DNA from 4 places in the Rhodococcus sp. NPDC058532 genome. Region 2 is predicted to be linked to each of the others. Evidence: riboswitches for the same ligand, from Rfam matches in the RefSeq annotation. Region 2 holds a riboswitch; each other region holds the start of a gene.
What was found. A riboswitch is a leader RNA that binds a small molecule or an ion and turns the genes downstream of it on or off. The one in region 2 is predicted to bind cobalamin.
Positions count from the first base shown of each region.

Region 1: it holds a riboswitch for cobalamin, as region 2 does, so the genes downstream of both, ACFWQG_RS00410 (ABC transporter substrate-binding protein) here and ACFWQG_RS10005 (CbtB domain-containing protein) in region 2, are expected to answer to the same signal.
Region 3: it holds a riboswitch for cobalamin, as region 2 does, so the genes downstream of both, ACFWQG_RS09210 (ABC transporter substrate-binding protein) here and ACFWQG_RS10005 (CbtB domain-containing protein) in region 2, are expected to answer to the same signal.
Region 4: it holds a riboswitch for cobalamin, as region 2 does, so the genes downstream of both, metE (5-methyltetrahydropteroyltriglutamate--homocysteine S-methyltransferase) here and ACFWQG_RS10005 (CbtB domain-containing protein) in region 2, are expected to answer to the same signal.

Region 1 covers NZ_JBHXNU010000001.1:84,434-88,912, reverse strand. The annotation lists gene ACFWQG_RS00410 (ABC transporter substrate-binding protein) at 1-1,467, opposite strand, end outside; cobalamin riboswitch at 1,494-1,686, opposite strand; gene ACFWQG_RS00405 (hypothetical protein) at 1,720-2,013, opposite strand; gene ACFWQG_RS00400 (bifunctional 2-methylcitrate synthase/citrate synthase) at 2,025-3,146, opposite strand; gene prpB (methylisocitrate lyase) at 3,143-4,057, opposite strand; gene prpD (2-methylcitrate dehydratase PrpD) at 4,059-4,479, opposite strand, start outside.
Region 2 covers NZ_JBHXNU010000006.1:179,389-183,867, forward strand. The annotation lists gene ACFWQG_RS09985 (alpha/beta fold hydrolase) at 1-211, opposite strand, end outside; gene ACFWQG_RS09990 (MFS transporter) at 261-1,727, opposite strand; gene ACFWQG_RS09995 (MarR family winged helix-turn-helix transcriptional regulator) at 1,828-2,220, shown strand; gene ACFWQG_RS10000 (antibiotic biosynthesis monooxygenase family protein) at 2,261-2,572, shown strand; cobalamin riboswitch at 2,720-2,855, shown strand; gene ACFWQG_RS10005 (CbtB domain-containing protein) at 2,884-3,078, shown strand; gene ACFWQG_RS10010 (CbtA family protein) at 3,069-3,860, shown strand; gene ACFWQG_RS10015 (DsbA family oxidoreductase) at 3,948-4,479, opposite strand, start outside.
Region 3 covers NZ_JBHXNU010000006.1:17,267-21,745, forward strand. The annotation lists gene ACFWQG_RS09200 (S9 family peptidase) at 1-1,160, opposite strand, end outside; gene ACFWQG_RS09205 (phosphoribosylaminoimidazolesuccinocarboxamide synthase) at 1,179-2,063, opposite strand; cobalamin riboswitch at 2,147-2,337, shown strand; gene ACFWQG_RS09210 (ABC transporter substrate-binding protein) at 2,368-3,351, shown strand; gene ACFWQG_RS09215 (FecCD family ABC transporter permease) at 3,348-4,406, shown strand; gene ACFWQG_RS09220 (ABC transporter ATP-binding protein) at 4,403-4,479, shown strand, end outside.
Region 4 covers NZ_JBHXNU010000001.1:77,442-81,920, forward strand. The annotation lists gene pgi (glucose-6-phosphate isomerase) at 1-1,316, opposite strand, end outside; cobalamin riboswitch at 1,502-1,644, shown strand; gene metE (5-methyltetrahydropteroyltriglutamate--homocysteine S-methyltransferase) at 1,826-4,108, shown strand; gene ACFWQG_RS00385 (short-chain fatty acyl-CoA regulator family protein) at 4,187-4,479, opposite strand, start outside.

The DNA.
Region 1 (4,479 bases), on a different contig from region 2:
GACGACCAAGATCTGTTGGGCGCGTTCGAGCAACTCGTCGCGTGCACCCTCGTCGAAGGTGTGGCGGAGCGTGTCTCCGATCGCGTCGAGCTCCGGGTTGGAAATGCCCTGCGCATTCGACGATCCGCCGGTGGTCCACCGCACCAGGTACGGCTGCACGGGATCGGCCGTCCCGGACAACGATCCGCTCAGCGCAGCCGACGATTCCCAACCTGCCGGGTTCTCCTTGACCGCAGCGGAGTCTTCGGCGACGTCGATCTGCAGGTCGAAGCCGGCCTTAGCAACCTGCTCCTGGATGCCGATCGCCACGTCGGTGGTCTCGGGTCCCTGCGCCTGCGTGACGAACCGAACGGTGAGACGCTGCCCGTCTCTGGTACGGACACCGTCGGCGCCCGACACCCAGCCTGCAGCGTCGAGGAGGGAGTTCGCCTCGTCCAGGTCGAGCTTCTGGTTGTCCACCGCGTACGGCATCACGTCGGGGTACAGCCCCCCTGCGGCGGCGAAGGAGCCGTTGCCGATGTTGTCGGCGATGCCCTGGTAGTCGATGGCGAGGGTGAAGGCCTTCCGGACGTCGGTGTCGGTGAAGATGCCCTCCTTGAGGTTCATCTCGACGAGGAGGGACTGCAACGCCATCGGGGAGTTCTTGACCGCCACGTCGGTGCGACCGTCGAGCGCGAGTCGGGCGCCGGTCGACGGGTAGAACGCCATGTCCGCCTCGCCGCTCTCGACGCCAGCGATGCGGGCCTGCTCGTCCGGGACGACGTCCACGCTGATCCCGGTGAGTGCGGGCATCCCCTGCCAGTACCCGTCGTAGCGGGCAAGTTCGAGATCCGTGGGGGTCCATTCGGTGATGGCGTACGGGCCGGTGTAGGCGCCACTGCCGACGATCTTCGCAGAGTCCCCGGCCGCGGCTTCGACGGCCTCGACGTCGTAGATCTGCAGCGAGTTGTCGCGGGCGGCGAGACCGGCGGGCACCATCGCGTTCGGGCTCGGGGTGCGCAGGACGACGGCACCGCCCTCGACGACGGCCCGGGTGCCGGGCGCGAGGTAGACCTGCGCGGCCGTGGACTTCTCGATCTGCCGGGTCAGGGCCGCGGCAACCGCATCGGGGGTGACGGGCTTGCCGTTCTGGAAGGTCTGGCCCTCACGGAGCTCGATCACCCAGGTCAGGTCGTCGCGGCGTTCGACGCTCTCCGCGAGCCACGGCGAGATCGCGCCGTCCTCGTCGACCTGGAGCAGGTTCTCGGCGACGCCCCAGTCGAAGAGCCAGTTCGTCCCGGTGGCTGCGGGATCGAGTCCCGCGATCTTGTAGGAGTTGTAGATCGTCAGGTGGTCGTCCGCGACGCCGTCGGACGCGCCCGATCCGGACGAGCAGCCCGCGGCGACGGCGACCACGGTGACGGCGAGTGCTCCCGCACGCAGCGCGGCCCGCCACCCCGGGCGGGTGGTGAATATCGAGTTGTTCATGTCCATCCTCGTGGTGTTCTGGCCTTCGTGTGTCCGGCCCCCGACTCAGGTGTCCTGGCTCCCGGATCAGCACTCGCCCCCGGCCTTCCAACCATGCGGTCGTGGCCGAGCGTGGGGGTTCGCTCCTCGGTGACAGTTGCGGGACAGCCCCGGATTCGCACCGGTGTTCCCTGCGTCGGGTCGAACAGTACAAGACGAAAGCCGACAACTCGGGCGGCGGTGTCGCCGACCTGCGCTGCCGTTCGGGCAGGTTCAGCCGAGACACTCGTGCCGTGCGGAGACCCGGACGAGGTGGTCGCGGGCGATCACCGTGTCCCGGAGGATGGCGGCGAGTTCGTCGGTGGTGAGTCCGACGAACTCGTGCCACGGGCGGCACACGTCAGTGCACCGGAAGACATGCAGGACCAGATGTGCGACCGCGGGACTCGGCGCCGACCGCGACACCGCGAAGGACATCAGCCGCCTGCGGTCCCGCAGGGTCAACGCCGATCGCGTCCACAGGTGTGCATCGACGTAGTCCGCCGCGAGGGCAGGGACCCGCGCCACCGAACCGGTGCTCAGGCTCCCACCGCACGCTGTGCCACGCCGGTGTACTCGCTGAGCGGTCGGATTAGCGCGTTGGACTCGCTTTGCTCGATGATGTGCGCGGTCCACCCGGTGATCCGGCTCATCACGAAGATCGGGGTGAAGACCTCGATGTCGAAGCCCATCAGGTAGTAGGTCGGACCTGCGGGGAAGTCGAGATTCGGTTTAATCCCGGTGGCATCACTCATGGTGCGCTCGAGGATGTCGTACATGCGAACCCAGGCGCCGCCATCCGTTTTCGCGGCGACGTCGAGGAACGCCGTACGCATCGCAGGTACGCGCGAGTCGCCGTTCTTGTAGACCCGGTGGCCGAAGCCCATCACCTTTTCCTTGCGGGACAACTTGCCGCGCATCCAGGCCTCGGCATGTTCCGGCTCACCGATCTCAAGCATGGCGTGCATGACCGCCTCGTTCGCGCCGCCGTGCAACGGACCCTTGAGGGTGCCGATCGCGGCGGTCACGGCACTGTAGATGTCCGACAGTGTGGAGGTGACGACGCGCGCCGCGAACGTCGAGGCATTGAAACTGTGCTCCGCGTACAGAATCAGCGACACCTCGAAGGCGTGCACGATCTCCCGGTCCGGAATCTCACCGAAACACATGTTCAGGAAGTTCTCGGCGAACCCGAGATGACTGTGCGGGGCGATCGGGTCCAGGCCGTGGCGACGACGGTGATCGGCCGCCACGATCGTGGGCAGCACAGCCATCATGCGAAGCGCCTTCTCCCGATTGGCCTTCGGAGAGTTGTCCGCCTCCTCCGGGTCCTCGGCGCCGAGCCAGCTGATCGCGGTGCGGACCACGTCCATCGGATGACAGTTATCCGGCATTCTCGCCACGAGCGAGAGTAGGGAACGATCGGCGCGCCGACTGGCCCGCTCACGCTGACAGAACAGCCCCAGTTGGGCGTCGGTGGGCAGTTCGCCGTTCCACAGGAGGTAGGCAACCTGCTCGAAGGTGCAATTCACGGCCAGGTCCTGCACCGCATATCCCCGGTAGGTCAGCGAATTGGTCTCGGGAACGACCTTCGAGATCGCGGTGGTGTCGACCACGACACCGGCGAGCCCCTTGTGGATCGTCGGGACTGCCTTCGTCATTGGTTCCCTCCGAGCGTGAAGTTGAAGACTCCGGAATCGAATTCGTTGTAGCGCTCGTACTCGAGCAGCTCATACAGTCGGGAGCGGGTCTGCATCTGATCGACGAGACCCTCCTGCGTACCGCTCGCATGGATCTCGCGCAGCCCGGCCTCGATCGCTCCCATCGCGAGACGCAGAGTGGTGACCGGGTAGATCACGGCGTTGTAGCCGATGTCCTGCAATATCTGCGCCGGAACAAGTTTCGACTTTCCGAACTCGGTCATATTGGCCAGTAGCGGAACGTCCACTGCACCGCGGAACGCCTCGAAGTCGGCCTCGGTGCGCAGGGCCTCGGTGAAGATCAGGTCGGCACCGGCATCGGCGTATGCCTTCGCACGCTCGATGGCGGCATCCAGACCCTCGATGCCCGCAGCGTCGGTGCGGGCGCAGACGACGAAGTTCGGATCGCGCCGGGCGGTGACGGCGGCCCGCAGGCGCCGCACCATCTCGTCGGTCGACACGATCGCCTTGCCGTCGAGGTGACCGCACCGTTTCGGGTTGACCTGGTCCTCGAGGTGCAGGCCAGCGATGCCCGCGTCCTCGGCGGCCAGGACCGTGCGCGCGGCGGACATCGGCTCGCCGAAGCCGGTGTCGGCGTCGATGAGCACCGGCAGGTCGGTGACACCGGCGATCTGCTGACTGTGCGCCACGACCTCGGTGAGCGTGGTCAGGCCGATGTCGGGCAGCCCGAGCGCGGCGGAGAAGGCACCGCCTGAGACGTAGACGCCGTCAAACCCGATCTGCTGGATCAGCTTGGCCGTCAACGGGTTGATCGCACCGGGCAGGCGCTGGATGGTCCCGCCGGTCAGCCCGGCGCGAAGGGCGATCCGCTTGTCCGCGGCCGACGCGGCCGCGGCAATGAGGCTAGCCATCTCAGAACACACCCTTCGGCGACTTCGGCGCACGGGCGAGCACGTCGTCGGAGACGGTGACGCTAAGCCGGTTCAGCTCGCCCGCCTTCAACTCCGGTGTGCGCTGCGCGGCGTCGAGGAAGCGGTCCTGCTCGGCGCGGGCGATGACGCCGTCGGCGAGGGTCCGGAACTTCGCGATGTACTGCTCGCGCGCGAAGGGACGCGCACCCAGCGGATGCGCGTCCGCGATCGCGAGTTCGTCGACTATCACCTCACCGCTTTTCAGGGTGACCTCGGCGCGCGCACCGAACGCCTTCTCATTCGGGTCGGCGGAGTGGTATCGGCGCGTCCACTCCGGGTCCTCGGCGGTGGAGATCTTCGTCCACAACTCAATCGTGTCGGGGCGCTGCGCCCGGTCAGGAGCGTAGGACCGCTCGTGGTGC
Region 2 (4,479 bases):
CGAGCGGCGCGAGCGCGGCGGTGAGGTCGTCGACGAACGCCTCGGTGGTCAACCGTGGGGGTGCCGGTCGGCCGTGGCCCGCCGCGTCGAAGGTGTACACGTGCCCGTGCTCGCGCAGCCACGGCACGTGTCGGCGCCAGGTGCGGGCACTGCCCATCAGCCCGTGGAGCAACAGAATCGGTCGGCCCGTCCCACCCTCGTCATGCAGCACGGCACCGAGGCTAGCCCGGTACCGTGCCGCAGTTGCGCAGTCTCCCGGATCAGTCCCGCCGGGGGGCGGGAACCGCGGTGTACCGACGGCGCCGGATCAGCGGCGCGGCGGTGATCGCGAGGCCGACCAGCGCCACCCCGGTCACCAGGACGAGGCCTGGACGGAACTGCGCGAAGCCCGCGCCCGCCGCCTCGGCGGTGTGCGAGCCTGCCGTGACCAGCGCCGTGGTCAATGCCAGCACGAGGGCGGCCCCGACCTGGGCGGAGGTCTGCACCAGCCCCGACGCCAGCCCCTGCTCCGCGTCGTCCACCCCGGCGGTGGCCTGCGCCATGATCGAGGTGAAGCCGAGCGCGAACCCGACGCCGAGCAGGATCGCCGCGGGCAGGATGGCCACCACGTACGACGGCTGATCGTTGCCGACGAACAGGAACCACAGGTAGCCGAGGCTGAGCGAGGCAAGCGCCGCCAGGATCATCGGCGAGGTGCCGAACCGGTCGATCGGCCGTCCGACGAACGGCGAGGCAACGGCGACGATCAATCCGGTCGGGAGCAGCGCCAGCGCCATCTTCAACGGCGACCAGCCGAGGACCGACTGCAGGAAAATCGTCATCATGAACTGGAAGCTCAGGTAGGAACCGAACAGCGCAACGATGCTGAGATTGGCGCGCACGATGGTGCCGACCCGAAGGATGCTCAGCCGCACCAGCGGGTGCGCCGCCCGGTTCTCGACCAGGAAGAACGACGCGAGCAGGACGGCGGCGAGCGCGAACGATCCAAGGGTGAGCGGATCCGCCCAGCCCCGCGACGGGGCGGAGACGACGGTGTAAACGGCCAGCATCATGCCCGCGACGAGGGTGATCGCCCCACCGAGGTCGTGACCACCGCTGTCGGCGGGCCGGTCCCGCGGGATCAGCACCCACGCCGCCGCGAGGGCCGCGGCCGCGAACGGCACCGGCATGAGGAATGTCCAGCGCCAGCCCGCGCTGGTGAGCAGCCCCCCGAGGATCAGGCCGGACGAGTAGCCGCTGGCACCGAACACCGAGAAGATCGATAGCGCCCGGTTGCGGGCAGGCCCCTCCCTGAAGGTGGTGGTCAGGATGGACATCGCGGTCGGGGCGGTGAACGCCGCGGCGAGGCCCTTCACGAAGCGCGTGACGATGAGCAGGGTTCCGTTGTCGACGAGGCCGCCGATCAACGAGGCGACCGCGAAGACGGCCAGTGCGGCGAGGAAGACCCGGCGACGGCCGAGCAGGTCGGCGGTGCGCCCACCGAGCAGCAGCAGGCCGCCGAAGCCGAGCACATAGCCGTTGATGATCCACTGCAGGGAGGTCGTGTCGAGGCCGAGTTCGGTGCCGATGGACGGGAGCGCGACGCCGACCATCGAGACGTCGAGTCCGTCCAGGAACATCACGACGCAGAGCACCGCGAGGATCCCCCACAGCCGGCCGGTCCAACCCTGCTGCGGGACTGAGGAATCCGATGTCGTTGGGTTCGGGGCGGTTTCGGTGAAAGTCACGCCAGCCAGACTAGATGCATGTGCAATCAATGCACAAGCATAAATTCTCTTTGCATTTATTTTCCTTGCACTGATCTGTGGGCCGCACTATGATGCGGCCATGACCTCAGAAGCGGAGCTGCGCGAGAGTTGGCGCGCCCTGCTCAGCCGGTACAACGGCATCGCGTGCGAGCTCGACCGGCGGATGCAGAGCGCACACGGGCTGAGCATGAGCGACTTCGAGACGCTGGACCGGCTGGTGTCGGTCACCTGCAGGCATCCCCGCATGCAGGAACTGGCCGCCGACATGTACCTCAGCCCGAGCGCGCTCTCCCGCAGCGTTGCCCGCCTCGAGAAGGCGGGCCTGGTGGCGCGATCACTGTGCGAATCGGACCGTCGCGGCGTCTTCGTCGACGTGACCGACACCGGACGCGCGGTGCACGCCGATGCGGGCAGGACCCAGATGGCCGTGCTGACCGAGCATCTCGGCGACGGCGCCGCCACCGCCGAGTGAGGTCGCGGTCTTCGCAGGAATCGGGAGTACCCTCTCGGCCATGGCAGTGGTGAAGATCAACGCAATCGAGGTGCCCGAGGGCGCCGGTCCCGAACTCGAGAAGCGCTTCGCGCAGCGCGCCGGAACCGTTGAGAACTCCCCCGGGTTTCTCGGCTTCCAGTTGCTGCGCCCGACCGGTGGGGAGACCCGCTACTTCGTGGTGACGCAATGGGAATCGGAGGACGCCTTCGCCGCGTGGCGGGACGGCGACGCCCGCGCCGCGCACGCGGGTGAGGCGAAGAAGCCGGTCGCGACCGGCGCCTCGCTGCTCGAGTTCGAGGTCGTGCTCGACGTCGCGGCGAAGCAGGGCTGACCACAACGGTCCTGCGCGTGCCTGCCCGGTATTTTGCGCGGCAGGCACGCGGTGGTCGCAGCCACGATCGGCGACATCCTGACCGGATTCGCCCGCGGCACGGCCGGTTCCGTACCGCGGGCGGGGGATTCGTCCCAATTGACACGGCGGGCGCCTCGGTGCGACAGTGCGCCAGTAATAGCGATGTCGGACGGGAATTCCGGTGCAACTCCGGAGCGGTCGCGCCACTGTGATCGAGGCACTGCCTCGACAGCCAGACCCCGCCGCCATCGCATGGACTTTGCGGGACGCGTTTATCCCAGGAGGAACCTATGGCTGTCGTTCACACCCCCAGCACGTCGACCGAATCGGTCGGTGTCGCGTTGATCATCGCGGGTGTCGTCCTGCTCGCGATGCTGACCCTGTACCTGGTCGGGTTCGACCAGGGCGCGGTCTCGCGCACCGGCATGTACATGCACGAACTGATGCATGACGGTCGCCACCTGCTGGGCCTGCCGTGCCACTGACCGAGAACTTCACGAAACTCCTCATCCGCGGCCTGCTCGCGGGCCTCGTCGCGGGCCTGCTTGCCGGCGCCGTCGCCTTCGTGATCGGCGAACCGCACATCGATGCGGCCATCGCGATCGAGGAGTCCGCCGCCCCGGCGGAGGACCACGCAGCCGACGCGGGCGCGCACGGCGGGGCGACAGCCGAGGAGGGGCACTCGCACGGGGAGGATGCCCTGGTCAGCCGCGACGGCCAGCGCATCGGCCTGTTTCTCGCGACCACGCTCGCCGGCCTCGCGCTCGGCGCGATCTTCGCCGTCGTCGCGCATTACGCGCGGCGGGTCACCGCCATGTCCGGTCCGGCGCTCGCACTGGCGTTGGCCGGGGCCGGTTGGTTGGCGATCGAGGCGGTGCCGTTCTTCAAGTACCCGGCGAACCCGCCCGCGGTCGGCGACCCCGACACGATCAATCAGCGCACCTGGCTGTGGCTGGCGACGGTGGTCCTCGGACTGGTTGCGGTCGGTGTCGCCGCGTACGTGGCCCGGCTCGTCGCGTCGACCGGTTACCTGTCCGTGCAGGTCGGGGCGCCGTCCCTGGCCTTCCTCGCGATCGTCGCGGTCGGCTATGTGCTGATGCCGGGGGTCAACGAGGTCGGGGAGGACTTCCCGGCAACCCTGCTGTGGGAGTTCCGGGTCTCGTCGCTGGCGATCCAGGCAACGCTGTGGCTGGCACTCGGCCTCGGTTTCGCGTTTCTCACCGAGCGCGCCGGGCGTGCGCAGCGCGCGCCCGCCGTCGCCAGCTAGCCCGACCCCCGGTACCCAACGTTCCCTAATGTCACATTCGGTCACCTCACGATCCCGAATGTGACATTAGGGAACCCGCGGGTGGGGTCAGACGGCGCAGGAGCCGTCGGTGCAGGAGCCGTCGGCGTCCGACGCGCCTGCGAGGGTGACGATCGGGTTGGCGTCGGCGTACGCCCGCTCCAGCAACTGGGTGAACACCTCGACGGGCTGCGCACCCGAGACGCCGATTGCACGGTTGGCGACGAAGAACGGGACCCCGGTGACGCCGAGCGCGCGGGCCTGCTCAACGTCGTCTCGGACACGATCCGCCTCGGCGTCGGCGTCCAGTGCCGCCCGCGCGGCGCCCGCGTCGAGTCCGACCTCGGCGGCGATCGCAACCAGTTCGTCCCGGTCGTCGACGACCCGGCCCTGCTCGAAATGGGCGCGGAACAGCGCGGACATCAGGTCCTCGCCACGCTCCCCTGCCCAGTGAATCAGCCGGTGCGCGTCGACGGTGTTGGCGGCGATGACGGTGTCGAAGTCCATGACCAGGCCGTCCGCGGCCGCGGTGCTCGCGACGTGCGCGAACATCTGCTTCACCTGGGCGGCGGGCATGCCCTTCATCTCGACGAGGGCGTCG
Region 3 (4,479 bases), 160 kb from region 2:
TACAGCTCCTCACCGAACTCCAGTTCGCGCAGCTCGCCGTAGCCCGCCCCGGTCAGCGGCCACACCGCGAGCCGGGTCAACGCCTCCCGCCGGTAGGTGACGACCAGATGGCCCGCGAACGCGTCGACGTCCTCGAGCCGAACATCGGCGCGGTGCTCGATCAGCGTCCGCTGCTCGGTCGGGTCGGCGACCGGGGCGTCGACGAGGGTGAAGTTCTCCGCCTTCACCCCGTCCGCGGCACCGTTGTGCAGGATCAGGAAGCGGTCCTCGCCGCCGACGACGGCGTGGTCGACGGCGTACTCGACGCCCTCCTCCCGGGGCAGGACGACGGTGAACTCGCCCTCCGGGTCCGCCGAGTCGAGGTACCAGATCTCGGAGGTGATCTTCGACCCGATCCAGATCGTCAGGTACTTCTCGCTGCGGGTGGATCCGAAGCCGACCCAGTACCGTTCGTCGGGCTCGTGGAAGACCCGCACGTCCGCGGACCGCGGGGTGCCCAATTCGTGCCGCCAGACGGTGTCCGGGCGCCACGCCTCGTCGACGGTCAGGTAGAAGACGTGCCGGTTGTCCAGCGACCAGGTGGCGCCCGGCGCGGTGCCAGCGATCTCGTCGGCGAGCAGGTCGCCGCTGTCGAGGTTCTTGAACCGCAGCAGGTAGCGCTCGTCGCCCGCGGTGTCGACGGAGTACGCGAGCAGGCTGCCGTCGAGGGTCACCGACAGCGCGCCGAGCGCGAAGAAGTCGTGCCCCTCGGCGAGCTCGTTGCCGTCGAGCAGCACCTGCTCGCCGGGGATCTCGGCGTCGGTGGTCAGCACCGGCGGGGTCCAGTCGTCGGCGGACGCGATCGGGCAGCGGCAGTGCACCCCGTACTGCTTGCCCTCGAACGAGCGCGAGTAGTACCACCACTGCCCCATCCGGGACGGCACCGAGAGGTCGGTCTCCTGGGTGCGGGACTTGATCTCGCCGAAGATCGCCTCCCGCAGCGGCCCCAGGTGCTCGGTCCGCGCGTCCGTGTGGGCGTTCTCCGCCTCGAGATACGCGACGACCTCCGGGTCGCTCTTGTCCCGCAGCCACTCGTAGTCGTCGACGAACGTGTCGCCGTGATGGGTGCGCGGCTGGGGGACCTTCTTCGCGACCGGGGGTGCGGCATCAGGCGAGCTCATGCCCGTCAGCCTATGTCGTCACCCGATCCAGTCGGCGAAGGACAGCCCGGAGATCCGCTCGTAGGCCTCGATGTAGCGGGCGCGGGTGGCGTCGACGATCTCCTGCGGCAGCGGCGGCGGCGGGGTGTCCGAGGCCCGGTCCCAGCCGGACTCGGGACCGGTCAGCCAGTTGCGGACGAACTGCTTGTCGAAGCTGGGCTGCACCCGGCCCGCCTCGTAGCCGTCGGCGGGCCAGTACCGCGACGAGTCGGGGGTGAGCACCTCGTCGGCGAGCACCAGGTTGCCGTCGGCGTCGATCCCGAACTCGAACTTGGTGTCCGCGAGGATGATTCCGCGCTCAGACGCGAAAATCGCGGCGCGCGTGTAGATGTCGAGGGTGTCCTCGCGCAGTTTGAAGGCGAGGTTCTGGCCGAGCTGGTCGACGACGGTCGCGAAGTCGACGTTCTCGTCGTGGTCGCCGAGCGCGGCCTTGGTCGCCGGGGTGAAGATCGGTTCCGGCAGCTGCGACGCCTCGACCAGGCCCTCCGGCAGTTGCACACCGCACACCGCGCCGGTGCTCTGATAGTCGGCCAGCCCCGACCCGGTGAGGTAGCCGCGCGCAACACACTCGACGGGCACCATGTTCAGCTTCTTCACCACCAGGGCCCGGCCGAGCACCTCGGCGGGGATCCGCTCGTCGTCCGGCGGGCCCGCCAGGTGGTTCTGGGCGGTCAGCCGGGTGAAGAAGAACACGCTCATCGCGGTCAGCACCCGCCCCTTGTCCGGGATCGGGGTGCTGAGGATGTGGTCGTAGGCCGAGATCCGGTCGCTCGCGACGAGCAGCAGGTGCTCGTCGTCGATGGTGTAGAGGTCGCGGACCTTGCCGCCGGCCAGGTGGGCGTAGTCGGAAAGTGAGGGGCGCACGAACCAACCCTATCGGGTTTCGGTCCGTCGGCCGCCGGAGCCGCGGCGAACCGGACAAGCGGGGCAGGGCGGCGGGCGGGCCGTCGACTATCCTTCCTCCCGGTGTCACGGTGAACGGGAAGTCCGGTACGAATCCGGCGCGGTACTCGCCACTGTGGGCAGGTTGGTCGACCACCCGGGGCTCGCCCCAGCCACTGGATGCGCACATCCGGGAAGGCGTGGTCGGCGGTCACCCTGCCGAGCCAGGAGACCGGCCGCGACACCTGCCTGCACGTTTTCCACGAGTCATGGAAGGCGGGTCACCTTGCGTACCCCCGTTTCACCCCGCGCCCTCGCCGCCGTCGCTGCCACCGCAGCGGCCACGCTCCTTCTCTCCGCGTGCGCCGGGTCGGACCCGGCCCCGGACACCGCCGCGATCTCCCTGCAGAACTGCGGACGCACCGTCACCCTCGACGGCCCGGCCGAACGCGGCGTCACCCTCAACCAGGGGGCCACCGAGACGGCGCTGTCGATCGGCGCGCAGGACGCCCTGGTCGGCACCGCATACCTCGACGACACCATCGCCCCGCAGTGGCAGGCCGCGTACGCGCAGGTGCCGCCGCTGAACGAGCAGGACTACCCGAGCCGCGAGGCGCTGCTCGAGACGAAACCGGATCTGGTGCTGGCGTCGTATGCGACCGCGTTCGACGACAAGGCCGTCGGCTCGCAGGACTCGTTCGACGACCTCGGCATCGGCACCTACGTCTCGCCGTTCGGCTGCCCGAACCGCGCGGCGCGCCCGCCGGTCGCGTGGGATTCCATCGGCACCGAGATCAGCGACTACGGCACCCTGTTCGGCCGCGAGTCCGAGGCGGCGGCGGTGGTCGCGCAGATGCGCGAGACGGTCGCGGGCATCGAGGCAGCCGCACCGGCGGAGGGCAAGAGCATCTTCTGGTACGACAGCAACACCGACATCCCGTACGTCGGCGGCAATGCGGGCGGCCCGCAGCTGATCATCGACGCGGTCGGCGGCACCAACATCTTCGCCGGGGTCGACGGGTCCTGGGCCGATGGCAGCTGGGAGACGGTGCTGGCCGCGGACCCCGACGTCATCGTCCTGGCCGACGCGTCGTGGGACACCGCCGAGGAGAAGAAGGCGTACCTGCGCGCCGATCCGGCGCTGCGGGACCTGACCGCGGTGCGCGGCGATGCGTTCGTCGTCGTCCCGTTCTCGGCGAGCACCCCCGGACCGCGACTGATCGAGGGCGCGACCCTGGTCGCCGAGCAACTGGGCGGCGGCCCGGCATGAGCGCGGCAACCCGGGTGCCCACCCGGGTCCGGTCGACGACCGCAGCAGGCTGGACGCTGGCACTGGCCGCGCTGCTCGCGGTGAGCTGCGCGGCGGGGGTAACGATCGGGGCTGCCGACCTGTCGATCGGCACCGTCGTCGAGGCCGTCGCCGGGCGGCTCGGGCTCGGTCCCGGCACCGACCTGCTGACCACGCACATCGTCGTCGACCTGCGGCTGCCCCGGGTGCTCGCTGCGGCGCTGGTCGGGGCCGGGCTTGCGCTGTGCGGGGCGGTGCTGCAGTCGCTGACCGGCAACCCGCTCGCCGACCCCTACCTGCTCGGCATGTCCGGCGGCGCCTCGCTCGGTGCGGTGCTCGCCCTGACCGCCGGGGTCGGGACGGCCGGCGTCCTCGGGGTCGGGTCGGTGGCGGCGGCGGCGTTCGTCGCGTCGCTCGGGTGCCTGCTGCTGGTGTTCCTCATCTCGACGTCCCGGTCGGGCGCCCTGCTGCCGGGGCGGCTGGTGCTGGCGGGCATCGCGGTCGGGCAGTTCGCGGCGGCGGTGACGTCGGCGCTGGTGCTGCTCGGGGACCGGGACGCCGCCCATCGGGTGTTGCAGTGGACGCTCGGGTCGGTCGCGGGGGTGCGGTGGTCGGGGCTGGTGGCGATCGCCGCGGTCGTGACGGTCACCGCCGTCGTGATGCTCGGGCACGCCCGGGTGCTGGACTCGTTCGCATTCGGCGAGCGCGCCGCCGCGAGCCTGGGCACCGACGTCGACCGCTCCCGCTGGGTGCTGTACGGGGTGGCGTCGCTGTGCACCGCCGCCCTCGTCGCGCAGGCCGGGGTGATCGGCTTCGTCGGGCTCGTCGTCCCGCACGCCGCCCGGATGCTCGCCGGACCGCTGCACGCCCGACTGCTGCCCGTCGTCGCACTCGTCGGCGCGGTGCTGCTGGTGTGGGCGGATGTCGCGGCCCGCACGATCCTGCCGGGGCGGGAGCTGCCGATCAGCATCGTCACCGCGGTGGTCGGCGTCCCGGTGTTCGTCCTGCTGCTGCGCAGGCGGGGGGCCCGCGGATGAGCCACCACTCCCCCGAGGTCCGCGTCGAGGACCTCACCTGGTCGGTGGACGGCGCAACGATCCTCGACCGGGT
Region 4 (4,479 bases), on a different contig from region 2:
CGGCCGAACGCGAGGACCTTCGTCTGGGCGAACAGGTTGCTCATCAGCACGTCGTGCATCGACCCGACGCCGTCGATGGTGGCGAGATCGTCGGTGGGTTCGGCGAATCCGATGAAGTCGGCGGGCGCCAGCCGGGTGCCCTGGTGCAGCAGTTGGTAGAAGGCGTGCTGGCCGTTGGTGCCCGGTTCACCCCAGAAGATCTCCCCGGTCGGCGTCGACACCGGGGACCCGTCGGCCCGCACCGACTTGCCGTTCGACTCCATCGTCAGCTGCTGGAGGTAGGCGGCGAAGCGGCCGAGGTCGTTCGAATACGGCAGCACCGCACGCGAATCCGCGCCGAAGAAGCTCGAGTACCAGAGGCCGATCATGCCGAGCAGGACCGGGGCGTTCGACTCGAGTGGCTGCTCGGCAAAGTGCCGGTCGATCAGGTGGAATCCGGACAGGAACTCGCCGAAGGCGTCCCGGCCGATCACGCACATCAGCGACAACCCGACCGCCGAGTCCACCGAGTAGCGGCCCCCCACCCAGTCCCAGAACCCGAACATGTTGGCCGGGTCGATGCCGAACTCGGCGACCCGATCGGCGTTCGTCGAGACCGCGACGAAATGCTTCGGCACCGCCTCCTCGCCGAGCGCCGCCACCAGCCAGCGGCGGGCGGCCGTCGCGTTGGTGAGTGTCTCCAGCGTGGAGAACGTCTTCGAGGCCACGATGAACAGCGTCGTCGCCGGGTCCAGGCCTGCCAGCTTGCCGACCAGGTCGGCGGGGTCGATGTTGGAGACGAACCGTGCGGTGACGCCGGAGTCGACGTAGTGGCGCAGCGCCCGGAACGCCATCACCGGACCCAGGTCGGAGCCGCCGATGCCGAGGTTGACGACCGTGGTGATCCGCTCGCCGGTGGCGCCGCGCCACTCGCCCGACCGGAGCCGGTCGGTGAACCCGCCCATCCGGTCGAGGACCTCGTGCACGTCCGCCACCACGTCCTGGCCGTCCACGATCAGCCGCGCGTCCCGCGGCAGTCGCAACGCGGTATGCAGGACCGCGCGGTCCTCGGAGGTGTTGACATGCTCGCCGCGCAGCATCGCGTCGCGCCGCTCCTCGACGCCTGCCGCGCGCGCCACCTCGACCAGCAGGCGCAGTGTCTCCCGCTCCACCCGATGCTTGCTGTAGTCGATGTACAGGTCACCGGCGGTGACGGTGAGCTCGGTGCCCCGGCCCGGATCCTCGGCGAACAGCTCACGCAGCTGTCGGTCGGCAACCGACTCGTGGTGCGTGCGCAGCGTCTGCCAGGCGGGGGTGGTGGTGATGTCGAGGCTCATGATTTCGACCCTATCGGCCGCGGTCGGGGAACGCTGGTGTGCGCCGGACCGACCAGGGTCCGATGCGGGTCCGCGGGCGGCTATCGTGGTCGGTGCAGTCGGTTTGCCGCGTCCCGGTCATGAGGAGCCCCGAAGTACTTCGGCGCGGCGTCGAATCCCGGTCGGGCATGCTCCGGCCCGGGGTGAGAGGGAACCCGGTGAGAATCCGGGACTGTCCCGCAGCGGTATGCAGGAACGACCGCCGTCACACGCACTGGGTGAGAGCCCGGGAAGCGACGGCCAGTAGGTCGGGTCGGACACGGCCCGGTGCCCGCGAGTCCGAAGACCTGCCCTCTGCGCCGGGCACGCCGTGCCCGGCGGTTCGTCGCCTCGTGGACAGGGCGGGTGGACCTGTATGCGGCACTGCTCCGCCCAGGATGGGCGGCACAGCCACGTTCCGTGGCAGGGCTTCGTCAGGTGTACCCGTCTGCCGGTGACGGCCACACCTACGTACGCCATGGAGCAGTTTCGTGACCGCTACACCTTCTGATCAGCCACGCTTCACCGCGACCGTGCTGGGCTCGCCGCGGATCGGGCCCCGCCGCGAACTCAAACGCGCCATCGAGTCCTACTGGGCCGGTCGCCTCGACCGTGCCGGACTCGACGAGGTCGCACGCACCCTCCGCGCGCAGACCTGGACCGGCCTCCTCGCGGCCGGCATCGACTCGGTGCCCGTCAACACGTTCTCCTACTACGACCAGGTCCTCGACACCGCCGCGATGCTCGGTGCACTGCCGGAGCGCGTCCGCGGCATCGCCGATCCGCTCGACCGGTACTTTGCCGCCGCCCGCGGCACCGCGGACGTCGCGCCACTCGAGATGACGAAGTGGTTCGACACGAACTACCACTACCTCGTGCCCGAGATCGGGCCCGGCACCACGTTCGAGCTCGACGCCTCCAAGGTGCTCGGCGAGCTGGACGAGGCGATCGCCGAGGGCGTACCCGCCCGTCCGGTCGTCATCGGACCGGTCACCTTCCTGCTGCTGTCGAAGGGCGTCGACGGTGCCGACGGCCTGCTCGGCCGCATCGACGACCTGCTTCCGCTGTACGAGGACCTGCTCGGACGCCTCGCCGCCGCCGGGGCCGGGTGGGTGCAGCTCGACGAGCCGTCGCTGGTCCAGGACCGCACCGACGCCGAGATCGAGACCGCGCGCCGGGTCTACGAACGACTGTCGGGCCTGACGGAGCGTCCCGCGATCCTCGTCGCGTCCTACTTCGGCAACCTCGGCCCCGCCCTGCCCGCACTGGCGAGCACCGCCGTCGAGGCGATCGCGGTGGACCTCGTGCACGGCGATGCCGACGCGCTCGCGGCGGTGCCCGCATTGGCCGACAAGCTGGTGGTGGCGGGCGTCGTCGACGGCCGCAACGTCTGGCGGACCGACCTCGAGAAGGCGGTGGCCTCGCTCGACGCCCTGCTCGGGTCCGCCGGTGCGCTCGCCGTCTCCACGTCGTGCTCGCTGCTGCACGTCCCGTACAGCCTCGCGGCGGAGACCGGCCTCGACGACGCGCTGCGCTCCTGGCTGGCGTTCGCGGACGAGAAGGTCATCGAGGTCGTCGCGCTGGCGACGGAGCTGGCCCAGGGCACGCGCGCCGCCGCCGACGCGTTCGCCGCCTCCGCGGCGGCCGTCGCGTCGCGGCAGGGCGATCCGCGGCTGCGTAACGACGAGATCCGTGCCCGCGTCGCGCAGGCGCTGACCGCGGCCGGTCGTTCGCCCGCCGACCAGCGTCGCGTCGTGCAGGCCGAGAAGCTCGGACTGCCGCTGCTGCCGACCACCACGATCGGTTCCTACCCGCAGACGTCGAGCATCCGCGTCGCCCGCGCCGCCCTGCGGTCCGGCGAGATCGACTCCGACGAGTACGTCTCGCGTATGCGTACCGAGATCGCGGATGTTGTTGCGCTGCAGGAGAAACTGGGCATCGACGTGCTGGTGCACGGCGAGCCGGAACGCAATGACATGGTGCAGTACTTCGCGGAGCAGCTCGACGGCTTCGCGGCCACCGAGTTGGCCTGGGTGCAGTCCTACGGGTCGCGCTGCGTCCGCCCGCCGATCCTGTTCGGTGACGTGTCCCGGCCGAAGCCGATGACCGTCGACTGGACCGGCTACGCCCAGACGCTGAGCGAGAAGCCGGTCAAGGGCATGCTCACCGGTCCCGTGACGATCCTGGCGTGGTCGTTCGTCCGCGACGACCAGCCGCTCGCCGACAGCGCTCGACAGATTGCGCTCGCGATCCGGGATGAGGCCGTCGACCTTGAGGCCGCAGGCACCGCGATCATCCAGATCGACGAGCCGGCCCTGCGTGAGCTGCTGCCGCTGCGCAAGGCGGACCAGCAGGAGTACCTGGACTGGTCGGTCGGGTCGTTCGTGCTGTCGAGCTCGGGCGTCCGGGACGAGACCCAGATCCACACCCACCTGTGCTATTCCGAGTTCGGTGAGGTTGTCGACGCCATAGCCGGACTCGACGCCGATGTCACCTCGATCGAGGCGGCCCGCTCGCACATGGAGGTCCTCGACGACCTGAACGCGGCCGGCTTCGGCCTGGGTGTCGGCCCCGGCGTCTACGACATCCACTCCCCGCGCGTTCCCGGTGTCGAGGAGATCACCGCGTCGCTTCGTGAGGCACTGGCGGCCGTCCCCGCGGAGCGGCTGTGGGTCAACCCCGACTGCGGCCTGAAGACCCGCGGCCCGGTCGAGGTCGAGGCGTCGCTGAAGAACATGGTCGACGCTACCGTCGTGGTGCGCGCCGCACTGTAGGCGCCTGCGGTACCTGTGCGCGGTCTCGGTGGCCCCCGCTGCCGAGACCGCGCACAGGGGCCGCGTCGTGAGGGTTCGCTACGGCGTCTGTGGATACGGTTGCCGGGAGCTGAGATTCAGGTCCACCCAGACTGGCCGCCCGATCTGCGGGAACGCCCGTTGCGCGCAGTCGGTGCGCTCGCAGATCTTGCATCCGGCGCCGATCGGATCCGGCGACATCTGCTCATCGATGCGCAGTCCCCGGGAGTACACGAGACGGTCGGCATGTGTGATGTCGCAGCCCAACCCGATCGCGAAGCTACGCCGCGCGGTGCCGTACGGGCGGGGGTCGTCGTCCGTGGTGCGGGCCACCCACAGGTACGTTCGCCCGT